Regions from separate parts of the Streptomyces sp. NPDC006687 genome, predicted to be linked through region 3. Evidence: riboswitches for the same ligand, from Rfam matches in the RefSeq annotation. Region 3 holds a riboswitch; each other region holds the start of a gene.
The links. Region 3 has a riboswitch for thiamine pyrophosphate ahead of ABZ716_RS00385 (thiamine ABC transporter substrate-binding protein). Riboswitches for the same ligand answer to the same signal wherever they lie in the genome.
Positions count from the first base shown of each region.

Region 1: it holds a riboswitch for thiamine pyrophosphate, as region 3 does, so the genes downstream of both, thiO (glycine oxidase ThiO) here and ABZ716_RS00385 (thiamine ABC transporter substrate-binding protein) in region 3, are expected to answer to the same signal.
Region 2: it holds a riboswitch for thiamine pyrophosphate, as region 3 does, so the genes downstream of both, thiC (phosphomethylpyrimidine synthase ThiC) here and ABZ716_RS00385 (thiamine ABC transporter substrate-binding protein) in region 3, are expected to answer to the same signal.

Region 1 covers NZ_JBEYJJ010000005.1:310,753-314,017, reverse strand. Annotated here, with positions in the region: gene ABZ716_RS09360 (thiazole synthase) at 1-163, opposite strand, end outside; gene thiS (sulfur carrier protein ThiS) at 169-369, opposite strand; gene thiO (glycine oxidase ThiO) at 366-1,562, opposite strand; TPP riboswitch at 1,560-1,672, opposite strand; gene ABZ716_RS09345 (FAD-dependent oxidoreductase) at 1,840-3,006, shown strand; gene ABZ716_RS09340 (Rv2175c family DNA-binding protein) at 3,096-3,265, shown strand, end outside.
Region 2 covers NZ_JBEYJJ010000007.1:158,812-162,076, reverse strand. Annotated here, with positions in the region: gene ABZ716_RS11585 (SsgA family sporulation/cell division regulator) at 1-321, shown strand, start outside; gene ABZ716_RS11580 (YibE/F family protein) at 356-1,714, opposite strand; TPP riboswitch at 1,796-1,940, shown strand; gene thiC (phosphomethylpyrimidine synthase ThiC) at 1,935-3,265, shown strand, end outside.
Region 3 covers NZ_JBEYJJ010000001.1:88,318-91,582, forward strand. Annotated here, with positions in the region: gene ABZ716_RS00380 (iron ABC transporter permease) at 1-926, opposite strand, end outside; gene ABZ716_RS00385 (thiamine ABC transporter substrate-binding protein) at 983-2,083, opposite strand; TPP riboswitch at 2,173-2,298, opposite strand; gene rlmN (23S rRNA (adenine(2503)-C(2))-methyltransferase RlmN) at 2,319-3,265, opposite strand, start outside.

The DNA of each region.
Region 1 (3,265 bases), on a different contig from region 3:
CCTGCACGGTCGGGTCCAGGCGGCGCATCGCCACCGTGGTCAGCTCGGTGCCGGAGGCGATCAGGGCGTGTTCGAGGACCTCCAGGCTGGGAGCCCCGCCCGTGCCCATGATCAGGCGGGAGGAGAAGGTCCGGCCGCCCAGGGTGAACAGGTCGTCGGCCATCGCGCTCAGCCCCCCTGGACCGCGGTGAGGACCTCGACCCGGTCGCCGTCGCCGACGGGGGTCAGGGGCCACCGGCCGCGCGGGACGACGGTCTCGTTGAGGGCGGCGGCGACGCCGGACGGCGCCGTGGTGAGGGTCGCGACCACCGCGTCGAGGGTGGTGCCGGCCGCGATCTCGCGCGGCTCGCCGTTGACGGAGATGGTCATGCGTAGGACTCCTGACGCGTGGCGGAGAAGCGGCGGGGGCTGAAGGGGCGGGCGATCTCCGGCACGGTGCCGGTGGTCAGCAGTTCCGCCATGACGTCGCCGGTGAGCGGGGTCAGCAGCACCCCGTTGCGGTAGTGGCCGGTGGCCAGGTGCAGCCCCGGCAGGTCGGTCGGGCCGAGCAGCGGCGCGTTGTCGGGGGAGCACGGGCGCAGCCCGGCCCGGGTCTCGACCAGGGGGAGCTCGGTGATGCCGGGGACCAGCTCGTGGGCGTCGCGCAGCAGCTCGTAGACCCCGCCGGCGGTGACGGTGGTGTCCCAGCCGAGTTCCTCGCTGGTGGCGCCGACGACCAGCTCGCCGTTCTCGCGCGGCACCAGGTAGACGTGGCTGCCGCGCACCACGGCCCGTACCGTCCGGGACAGGAACGGCGCGTAGGCGACGGGCACGGCCAGCCGCAGCACCTGGCCCTTGACCGGCCGTACGGGAGGGGCCACCTCCGCCGGTACGCCCTCCAGCCGGCCGCTGAGCGAGCCGGCCGCCAGCACCACCTGGCCCGCGCGCAGCTCCGTACCGCCGTCGAGGAGGGCTCCGCGGGCCCGGTCGGCGGTGACCAGCAGCCGCTGCGCGCGGGCGCGGTGGAGGTCGACCCCGGCCCGCTCGCAGGCGGCCAGCAGCGCGGCCGCGAGCCGCCGCGGGTCCACCTGGTGGTCCCCGTCGACCCGCAGTCCGCCGCGCACGCCCGGGGCCAGCATCGGCTCCAGCCGGCGGCACTCGCGGCCGGTGAGCCACTCGGACTCCAGGCCGCAGCGCCGCTGGAGGGCGTGCAGTTCCCGCAGGTGGAGGCGGTCGTCGGCGTCGAGGGCGACGGCGAGGGTGCCGCAGGCGCGGTAGCCGAGGTCCATGCCGCCGCTGGCCTCGGTGAGCTCGGCGGCGAACTCGGGGTAGCGGGCGGCGGAGGCCGTGTTGAGGCCCAGCAGGGCCTCCTCGCCGTAGTGCAGCTCGGTGACGGCGGCGAGCATGCCGGCCGCTACCCGGGCGGCGCCGCCGCCGGGGTCGGGGTCGGCGAGCGCGGTGCGCAGCCCGCTCCGGGCCGCCCGCCAGGCGGTGACCAGGCCGATGATCCCGCCACCGATGACGAGGACGTCGTAGCCCCGGTGGTCGGATCCCCGGCCGGATGTCGCGTCGGATGCGTGCATGGGCGTCCAGCCCCTCCCTTCGCCGGCATGACCCGGATCAGGTTCGTACGGTCGGAGGCCGGCCAGCCTCCCTCTCAGCCCGGTGCGCCCGGACTCCCGCGATAGGTACGGTGGCCAGACTAACCCCGCTGCCGGTGCCGGGTAAGGCTGACTCCCCGCCGCGGCCTCCCCTGTGGCCCCGCCCCGCTTTCCTGACGGGCCGTCAGGTGGCTAGGCTGGCCGGGTGAGTGAGCAGACGGAACAGACGAAGCCCGGCGTCGTGATCGTCGGCGCCGGAATGGCCGGCGTGCAGACCGCCGTGGCCCTGCGCGAACAGGGCTGGACCGGCCCCGTGACCCTGCTGGGCGCCGAACCCCACCAGCCCTACGACCGCCCCCCGCTGTCCAAGGCGGTGCTGCTCGGCAAGGCCGAGGACTCCGCCTTCGACGTCGACTTCGAGGGCCTGCACATCGAGCTGCGCCTCGGCACCGAGGTCACCGCCCTGCGCGCCGCCGACCGCGAGCTGGACACCGAGGCCGGACCGGTCCCGTACGAGGTCCTCGTCCTGGCCACCGGAGTGGTCCCGCTGACCCTGCCCGGCACCGGGGGCGTCCCCGGCGTGCACCTGCTGCGCACCCTCGACGACGCCGCCCGGCTGCGCCCCGTGCTGGCCGCCGCCCCCGGCACCGTCGTGGTCGGGGCCGGCTGGATCGGCGCCGAGTTCGCCACCGCCGCCCGCGAGGCCGGCTGCGCCGTCACCGTGGTCGAGGCCGCCGACCGGGTCCTGGCCGGGGCCCTGCCCGCCGAGGTCGCCGCCCCCATGGCCCGGTGGTACGCCGGAGCCGGGGCCACCCTGCTCACCGGCGCCAGGGTGGCCGCCGTCGAGGAGGGCCGGGTGCTCCTCGCGGACGGTCGCGAGCTGCCCGCCGGTGCCGTCGTCGTCGGCATCGGCGCCCGGCCCGCCACCGACTGGCTCGACGGCAGCGGGGTCGAGCGGGGCCCGGACGGCTCCGTCACCGCCGACGCCCACCTGCGCACTTCCGTGCCCGGGGTGTACGCCGTCGGCGACTGCTCCTCCTTCCCCTCGGCCCGCTACGGGACCCGGCTGCTGGTCCACCACTGGGACAACGCCCTCCAGGGCCCCCGCGCGGTCGCGGCCAACATCGTCGCGGGGGAGCCCGTACGGACCTACGACCCGGTGCCGTACTTCTGGTCCGAGCAGTTCGGCCGCTTCGTGCAGTACGCGGGCCACCACGACGGCGCCGACACCCTGCTGTGGCGCGGCGACCCGGATGGCGACGGCTGGACGGTGTGCTGGCTGCGCGAGGGCGCCCTCGTCGCCCTCCTGGCCGTCGGCCGTCCCCGGGACCTGGCCCAGGGGCGGAAGCTGATCGAGTCGGGCGTGCCCGTGGACCCGGCGCGGGTCGCCGACCCGGGCGTGCCGCTGAAGTCGGCCGCCCTCTGACCCCTGCGGCGGGGCCCGGCGCACGCGGACGGACCCGGACGGACGGGGCCGGGTACCGAGGGCCCCGCCGAGGTGGCAGGCTTGTGTCCGTGACCGAGATTGACGCAAAGATCGATGCCCTTGTCCCCTCGTGGCTGTACCTCCCCGACATCGCGGAGATGCTCGACGTCGAGGTGACCCGGGTCCGCCAGATGGTCAAGGAAGGGCAGCTCATCGCCGTACGCCGGGGCGAGAACCGCGCTCTGCAGGTTCCGGCCCA
Region 2 (3,265 bases), on a different contig from region 3:
GGAGACGCCCCCGTGACCTGGGCGTTCGGCCGGGAGCTGCTGCTCGACGGCATCAACGGGGCGTGCGGCGACGGCGATGTGCACATCGCCCCCACCGAACCGGGGGAACTCTCCGACGTCCACATCCGCCTTCAGGTCGGCGGCGACCGGGCCCTGTTCCGGGCCGGCGCGGCTCCGCTCGTCGCGTTCCTCGACCGCACCGACCGGATCGTGCCCCTCGGTCAGGAGCGCAGTCTCGGCGACTTCGAGGAGACCCTCGACGAGGAACTCGCCAGGATCCTCGCCGAGGCCCAGCAGCAGAACGAGCAGAGCGCGGGCTGACGGCCGCCGCTCCCTGCGGCCGGTCCCGCATCCTTCAGCGCTTGCGTCGCCGGCCCCGGCCGCCGCGGGCCGGCGCCGTGCTCTGGGCGGGGTCGCCGAGGGCGGGGCCGGGGCGGTCCGCGGACACGACCAGGGCGGCCAGCGCCGTGGTCACGGGGACCGAGGCGACGAGTCCGATCGAGCCCACGAGCGTCCGGACGATTTCCTCCGCCACCAGCTCGCTGTTGGCCACGGTGCCCATGCTGCTGTTGGCGATGGAGAACAGCAGCAGCAGCGGCAGCGCCGCACCCGCATAGGCCAGCACGAGGGTGTTGACCACGGAGGCGATGTGGTCGCGACCGATCCTGATGGCCGCCCGGTAGAGGGCACGCGAGCCCATCCGCGGGTCTGCCTGGTGGAGTTCCCAGACGGCGGAGGTCTGGGTGACGGTCACGTCGTCGAGGACACCCAGCGAACCGATGATCACGCCCGCGAGCAGCAGTCCGCTCATGTCGATGTCCGGGTAGAGCCCGTGGATCAGCCCGGTGTTGTCGTCGGTGTTCCCGCTCAGGAACGCCCAGTCGATGAACAGCGAGCCCAGCAGCCCGATCAGCAGCAGTGAGACCAGGGTGCCGAGGACCGCGACCGACGTGCGGGCGGTGAGCCCGTGGCACATGTAGAGGGCGATCAGCATGATCGCGCTGGCTCCGACCACCGCCACGACCAGGGGGTTGGACCCCTGCAGGATGGCCGGGAGGATGAAGAGGGTCAGCACCCCGAAACTGACCACGAGCGCGACGAGCGCGAACAGTCCCCGCATCCGGCCGACGACGACCACCGCGACGGCGAAGATGCCTGCGAGCAGGGCCATCGGGAACTTCCGGTTCAGGTCGATCACGGAGTACTGGAGGTCGCGCGGCGCGTCCGGCGCGAAGGCGACCACCACCTCCTGCCCCTTCGCCAACTGCCGTGGCGCACCGGGCTGGACGATCTCGAAGAAGACCCGGCCCTTCTCCGGACCGGTGCCCACCTCGACGGTGGCCCGCTTGCACGCACCGGCCTTCGGGGACGGTGCCTCACGCCCCTCCGGGGCGGCCCCGGCGGGCGGTACCTGCGAGGCGTTCACCGACTTGCAGTCGACGTCGGCGACGGCGACCACCTTGCCCTGCTGGGTCTGGCGGTCGAAGCCCACTCCGGTGCGCTCGTGGGCGGGGGCGCCTCCGGGCCACAGCACCACCATGCCGACGAAGACGGCGGCGGCGAAGGGGATCAGCACGGCGGCGATCACCTTGCGCAGGTGCTTGGACACCGGGGCGGCCGGCCCGTGGCCATGTCCATGTCCGTGTCCGTGCCCGTGGCCATGTCCGTGCCCATGTCCGGGGCTCTCAGCAAGTTCGTCGGGGGGCTGCGGCAAGGTCGTCACTGGCAGATCATCGCAACAGATGAGGGGGCCCACTGTTCAGCACGCCACAGATGACGCTAGCGTGGGGGCTACTTTGCACAACGCGGGAGCTCGGAGCACCGGGCTGAGAGGGCGCTGATCACCGTACGCGCAGGAGATTGCGTACGGGAGGAGGCTGCGTCGACCGCCGAACCTGTTACCGGGTAATGCCGGCGTAGGGAGATCAGGTCTCATGACCATTCAGGATGCACGCACGCCTGCCGACGGCCAGGACGCCGACGGCCAGACCGAGCGCCAGCCCGGCTGGCACAAGGGATACCTGGCGGGTTCCCGCCCGGACATCCGGGTGCCGGTCCGCCAGGTCCACCTCACCAACGGCAAGGACGTCACGCTCTACGACACGTCCGGTCCGTACACCGACCCGCAGATCGAGACCGACGTCCGCCGCGGCCTGCCGCCGCTGCGCGAGAACTGGATCATCGGCCGGGGCGACACCGAGGAGTACGCGGGCCGCCCCGTGCGCCCCGAGGACGACGGCATCAAGCACACCTCGCCCCGTGGCGGCCTCAAGAACCTCGACGCCGTCTTCCCCGGCCGCCCGCGCCTGCCGCGCCGGGGCCGTGGCGGGCAGGCCGTCACGCAGCTCGCGTACGCCCGCCGGGGCGAGATCACCCCGGAGATGGAGTACGTCGCCCTCCGCGAGAACGTCTCCCCCGAGGTCGTCCGCGAGGAGATCGCCGCGGGCCGCGCGGTGCTCCCGGCCAACGTGAACCACCCGGAGATCGAGCCGATGATCATCGGCAAGCGGTTCCTGGTGAAGGTCAACGCCAACATCGGCAACTCCGCCGTCACTTCCTCCATCGAGGAGGAGGTCGACAAGATGACCTGGGCCACCAAGTGGGGCGCGGACACGGTCATGGACCTCTCGACCGGCCGCAACATCCACACCACCCGCGAGTGGGTCCTGCGCAACTCCCCCGTCCCGATCGGCACCGTGCCGCTCTACCAGGCTCTGGAGAAGGTCGACGGCCGCGCCGAGGAGCTGACCTGGGAGATCTACAAGGACACCGTCATCGAGCAGGCCGAGCAGGGCGTCGACTACATGACGGTCCACGCCGGCGTGCTGCTGCCGTACGTGCCGCTGACGGCCCGCCGCAAGACCGGCATCGTCTCGCGCGGCGGTTCGATCATGGCGGCCTGGTGCCTGGCGCACCACAAGGAGAACTTCCTCTACACGAACTTCGAGGAGCTCTGCGAGATCCTCGCGGCGTACGACGTCACCTACTCGCTCGGTGACGGCCTGCGCCCCGGCTCCATCGCGGACGCCAATGACGCGGCGCAGTTCGCGGAGCTCAAGACGCTGGGCGAGCTCAACACGATCGCCAAGCGGCACAACGTGCAGACGATGATCGAGGGCCCGGGCCATGTCCCGATGCACAAGATCAAGGAGAACATCGACCTCCAGCAGGAGATCTGCGAGGAGGCGCCGTTCTACACGCTCGGCCCGCTCACGACGGACGTCGCGCCCGCGTACGACCACATCACCTCCGGCATCGGCGCCGC
Region 3 (3,265 bases):
AACCCGTACCCGCCGGGCGCGTCCAGGGACCGCTCCACCAGTACCGCGAGCGGGGCCACGATCAGCAGGGCCACCGTCACCAGCACCCCGGCCAGCAGTCCGCGCTGGGCCCAGCCGCGCGGCGGATGCGCGGTGCGCGAGGGGTCGACCAGGCGCAGCGCGGTCTCCCGCCGGCGCACCGTCCAGGCGTGGACGGCGAGGATCATCCCGACGGCGGCGAACTGCACCAGCGTCAGCACGGCGGCCGTCGGCAGGTCCAGCAGCTGCGCCGTCTGCCGGTAGACCTCGACCTCCAGCGTGGCGTACGAGGGGCCGCCCAGGATCTGCACGACGCCGAAGGAGCTGAAGGTGAACAGGAACACCATCAGCGCGGCCGCGGCCACCGCCGGGGCCAGCGCGGGCAGGGTCACCCGCCGCCAGGCCGCGAACCGCCCGGCTCCCAGCACCCGGGCGGCCTCCTCCTGGCGCGGGTCCAGCTGGGCCCACAGCCCGCCGACCGTCCGGACGACGACGGCGTAGTTGAAGAAGACGTGGGCGAGCAGGATCGCCCAGACGGTGGTGTCCAGCCGGACGCCCCACACCTCGTCCAGCAGCCCGCCGCGCCCGACCAGGGCCAGGAAGGCCGTGCCGACGACCACGGTCGGCAGCACGAACGGGACGGTGACCAGGGCGCGCAGCAGCTGCTTGCCGGGGAAGGACAAGCGCGCGAACACGTACGCGGCGGGGAGCGCGACGAGCAGGGTCAGCACCGTCGAGGCGAGCGCCTGCCAGGTGGTGAACCAGAGCACACCGGCGATGTCCGGCTGGGCGAGGACCTCGCCGATCCGCCCGAAGTGCCAGCCGTCCCCGGTGTCGAACCCGCGGCCGACGATCGCGGCGACGGGATAGGCGAAGAACAGCCCGAAGAAGGCGAGGGGCACCGCCATCAGAGCGAATCTGACGGCGGTGGCCCGCACGCCCTCCCGCGGGGAGCCGTCGCGTACTACTTCACGACGATCGAGGACCATGCCTTGACCCACTGGTCACGGTTCTTCGCGATGGTCCCGGGGGCCACGTTCTCGGGCTTGTCGATCACCACGCCGTGCTTGGTGAACACCTCCGGCAGCTTCGCGTCCTTGACCACCGGGTTCACGAACATCTGGAGCGGCATGTCCTCCTGGAACTTCTTGCCGATCAGGAAGTCGATGAGGGCCTTGCCGCCCTCCTCGTTCTTCGCGCCCTTCAGCAGCCCCGCGAACTCGACCTGGCGGAAGCAGGTGCCGGTGGCCACGCCCGTGGGCGCCTCGGCCGGCTGGGGCTCGCCGTAGAGGACCTCGACCGGCGGGCTGGTGGCGTAGGAGACGACCAGCGGGCGGTCGCCCTTGGCCTTCTTGCCGCCGGCGGAACCGGAGAACCGCTCGTTGTACGCCTGCTCCCAGCCGTCGACGACCTCGACGCCGTTGTCCTTGAGCTTGCTCCAGTAGTCCTTCCAGGCTTCCTCGCCGTACTTGCCGACGGAGGCGAGGAGGAAGCCGAGACCGGGCGAGGAGGTCGCGGCGTTCTCGGTGACCAGCAGGTTCTTGTACTCGGGCTTGAGCAGGTCGTCGAGCGTCTGCGGCGGGGCGATCTTCTTGTCGGCGAAGTACGCCTTGTCGTAGTTGACGCAGATGTCGCCGGAGTCGACGGGGGTGACGCGGTGCTGGGCGTCGAGGACGTACTCGGGCTTGACGCCGGCCAGGCCCTTGGCCTCGTACGGGGTGAAGATCCCGTTGTCGAGGGCGCGGGAGAGCAGCGTGTTGTCGACGCCGAAGAAGACGTCGCCGCGCGGCGAGCCCTTGGTGAGGATCTCCTGGTTCAGGGCGGCGCCGGCGTCCCCGGACTTGAGCACCTTGACGGTGTAGCCGCTCTGCTGCTCGAACTCCTTCAGGACCGGCTCGGAGACGTTGAAGGAGTCGTGGGAGACCAGGGTGACGGTCTTGGACTTCGGCGCCCCGCTCGCGGCGGCCCCGTCCTCGTCCTTGGCGGCGCCGCCGCACGCGGCCAGGGTGGTGACGCCGAGCGCGGCGGCCAGCGCCGCACCCGCGATCTTCTTGGTGGTGCTCACGGTTGATTCCTCCTGGGTGTGACCAGGAGAAGACGCGGCCCCGCCCGGGCGCTCACATGGAGCGCGGCGCCCGGGCAGGGCGCAACAGCTTGAGGTGGTGACCGAACTTCCTACCCAGAATGACCTGGGCGAGGTTCAGAGGGTCTGCGGCCACGGTGCTCGTCGTGAAACGTGTGCCGCACTCTCAGCGCTGTGGCGCTCCCCTGTCGGAATATGCAGATGTACGCGGGCCAGACTACCGCTCGCTCGCGGCGAGCTGTCCGCACGCTCCGTCGATCTCCTGGCCACGGGTGTCCCGGACGGTCACCGGCACACCGTGGCGGGCGATGGCCTCGACGAAGGCCCGCTCGTCCTCGGGGCGCGAGGCGGTCCACTTGGAGCCGGGGGTCGGGTTCAGCGGGATCAGGTTGACGTGCACGCGCTTGCCCTTGAGCAGGCGGCCCAGGAGGTCACCGCGCCATGCCTGGTCGTTGATGTCGCGGATGAGGGCGTACTCGATGGAGATCCGGCGGCCGGACTTCTCGGCGTACTCCCAGGCCGCGTCGAGGACCTCGCGGACCTTCCAGCGGGTGTTGACGGGCACGAGGGTGTCGCGCAGCTCGTCGTCGGGGGCGTGCAGGGAGACGGCGAGGCGGCACTTGAAGCCCTCGTCGGCGAAGCGCAGCATGGCCGGGACCAGGCCGACGGTGGAGACGGTGATCCCGCGCTGCGACAGGCCCAGCCCGTCGGGCTCGGGGTCGGTGAGGCGGCGGATGGCGCCGACGACCCGCTTGTAGTTCGCGAGGGGCTCGCCCATGCCCATGAAGACGATGTTGGACAGGCGGGCCGGGCCCCCGGGGACCTCGCCGTCGCGCAGGGCGCGCATGCCGTCGACGATCTGGTGCACGATCTCGGCGGTGGAGAGGTTGCGGTCGAGGCCGGCCTGCCCGGTGGCGCAGAACGGGCAGTTCATACCGCAGCCGGCCTGCGAGGAGATGCACATGGTGACCCGGTCGGGGTAGCGCATCAGCACCGACTCGACGAGCGTGCCGTCGTGCAGCTTCCACAGGGTCTTGCGGGTGGTGTCGTTGTCGCAGCTGATGTGCCGGAGGACGTTCATCAGCTCCGGCAGCAGCTCCTGCTGGAGCTTCTCGCGGGAGGCCGCCGGGATGTCGGTCCACTCCGCCGGGTCGTGGGCGTAGC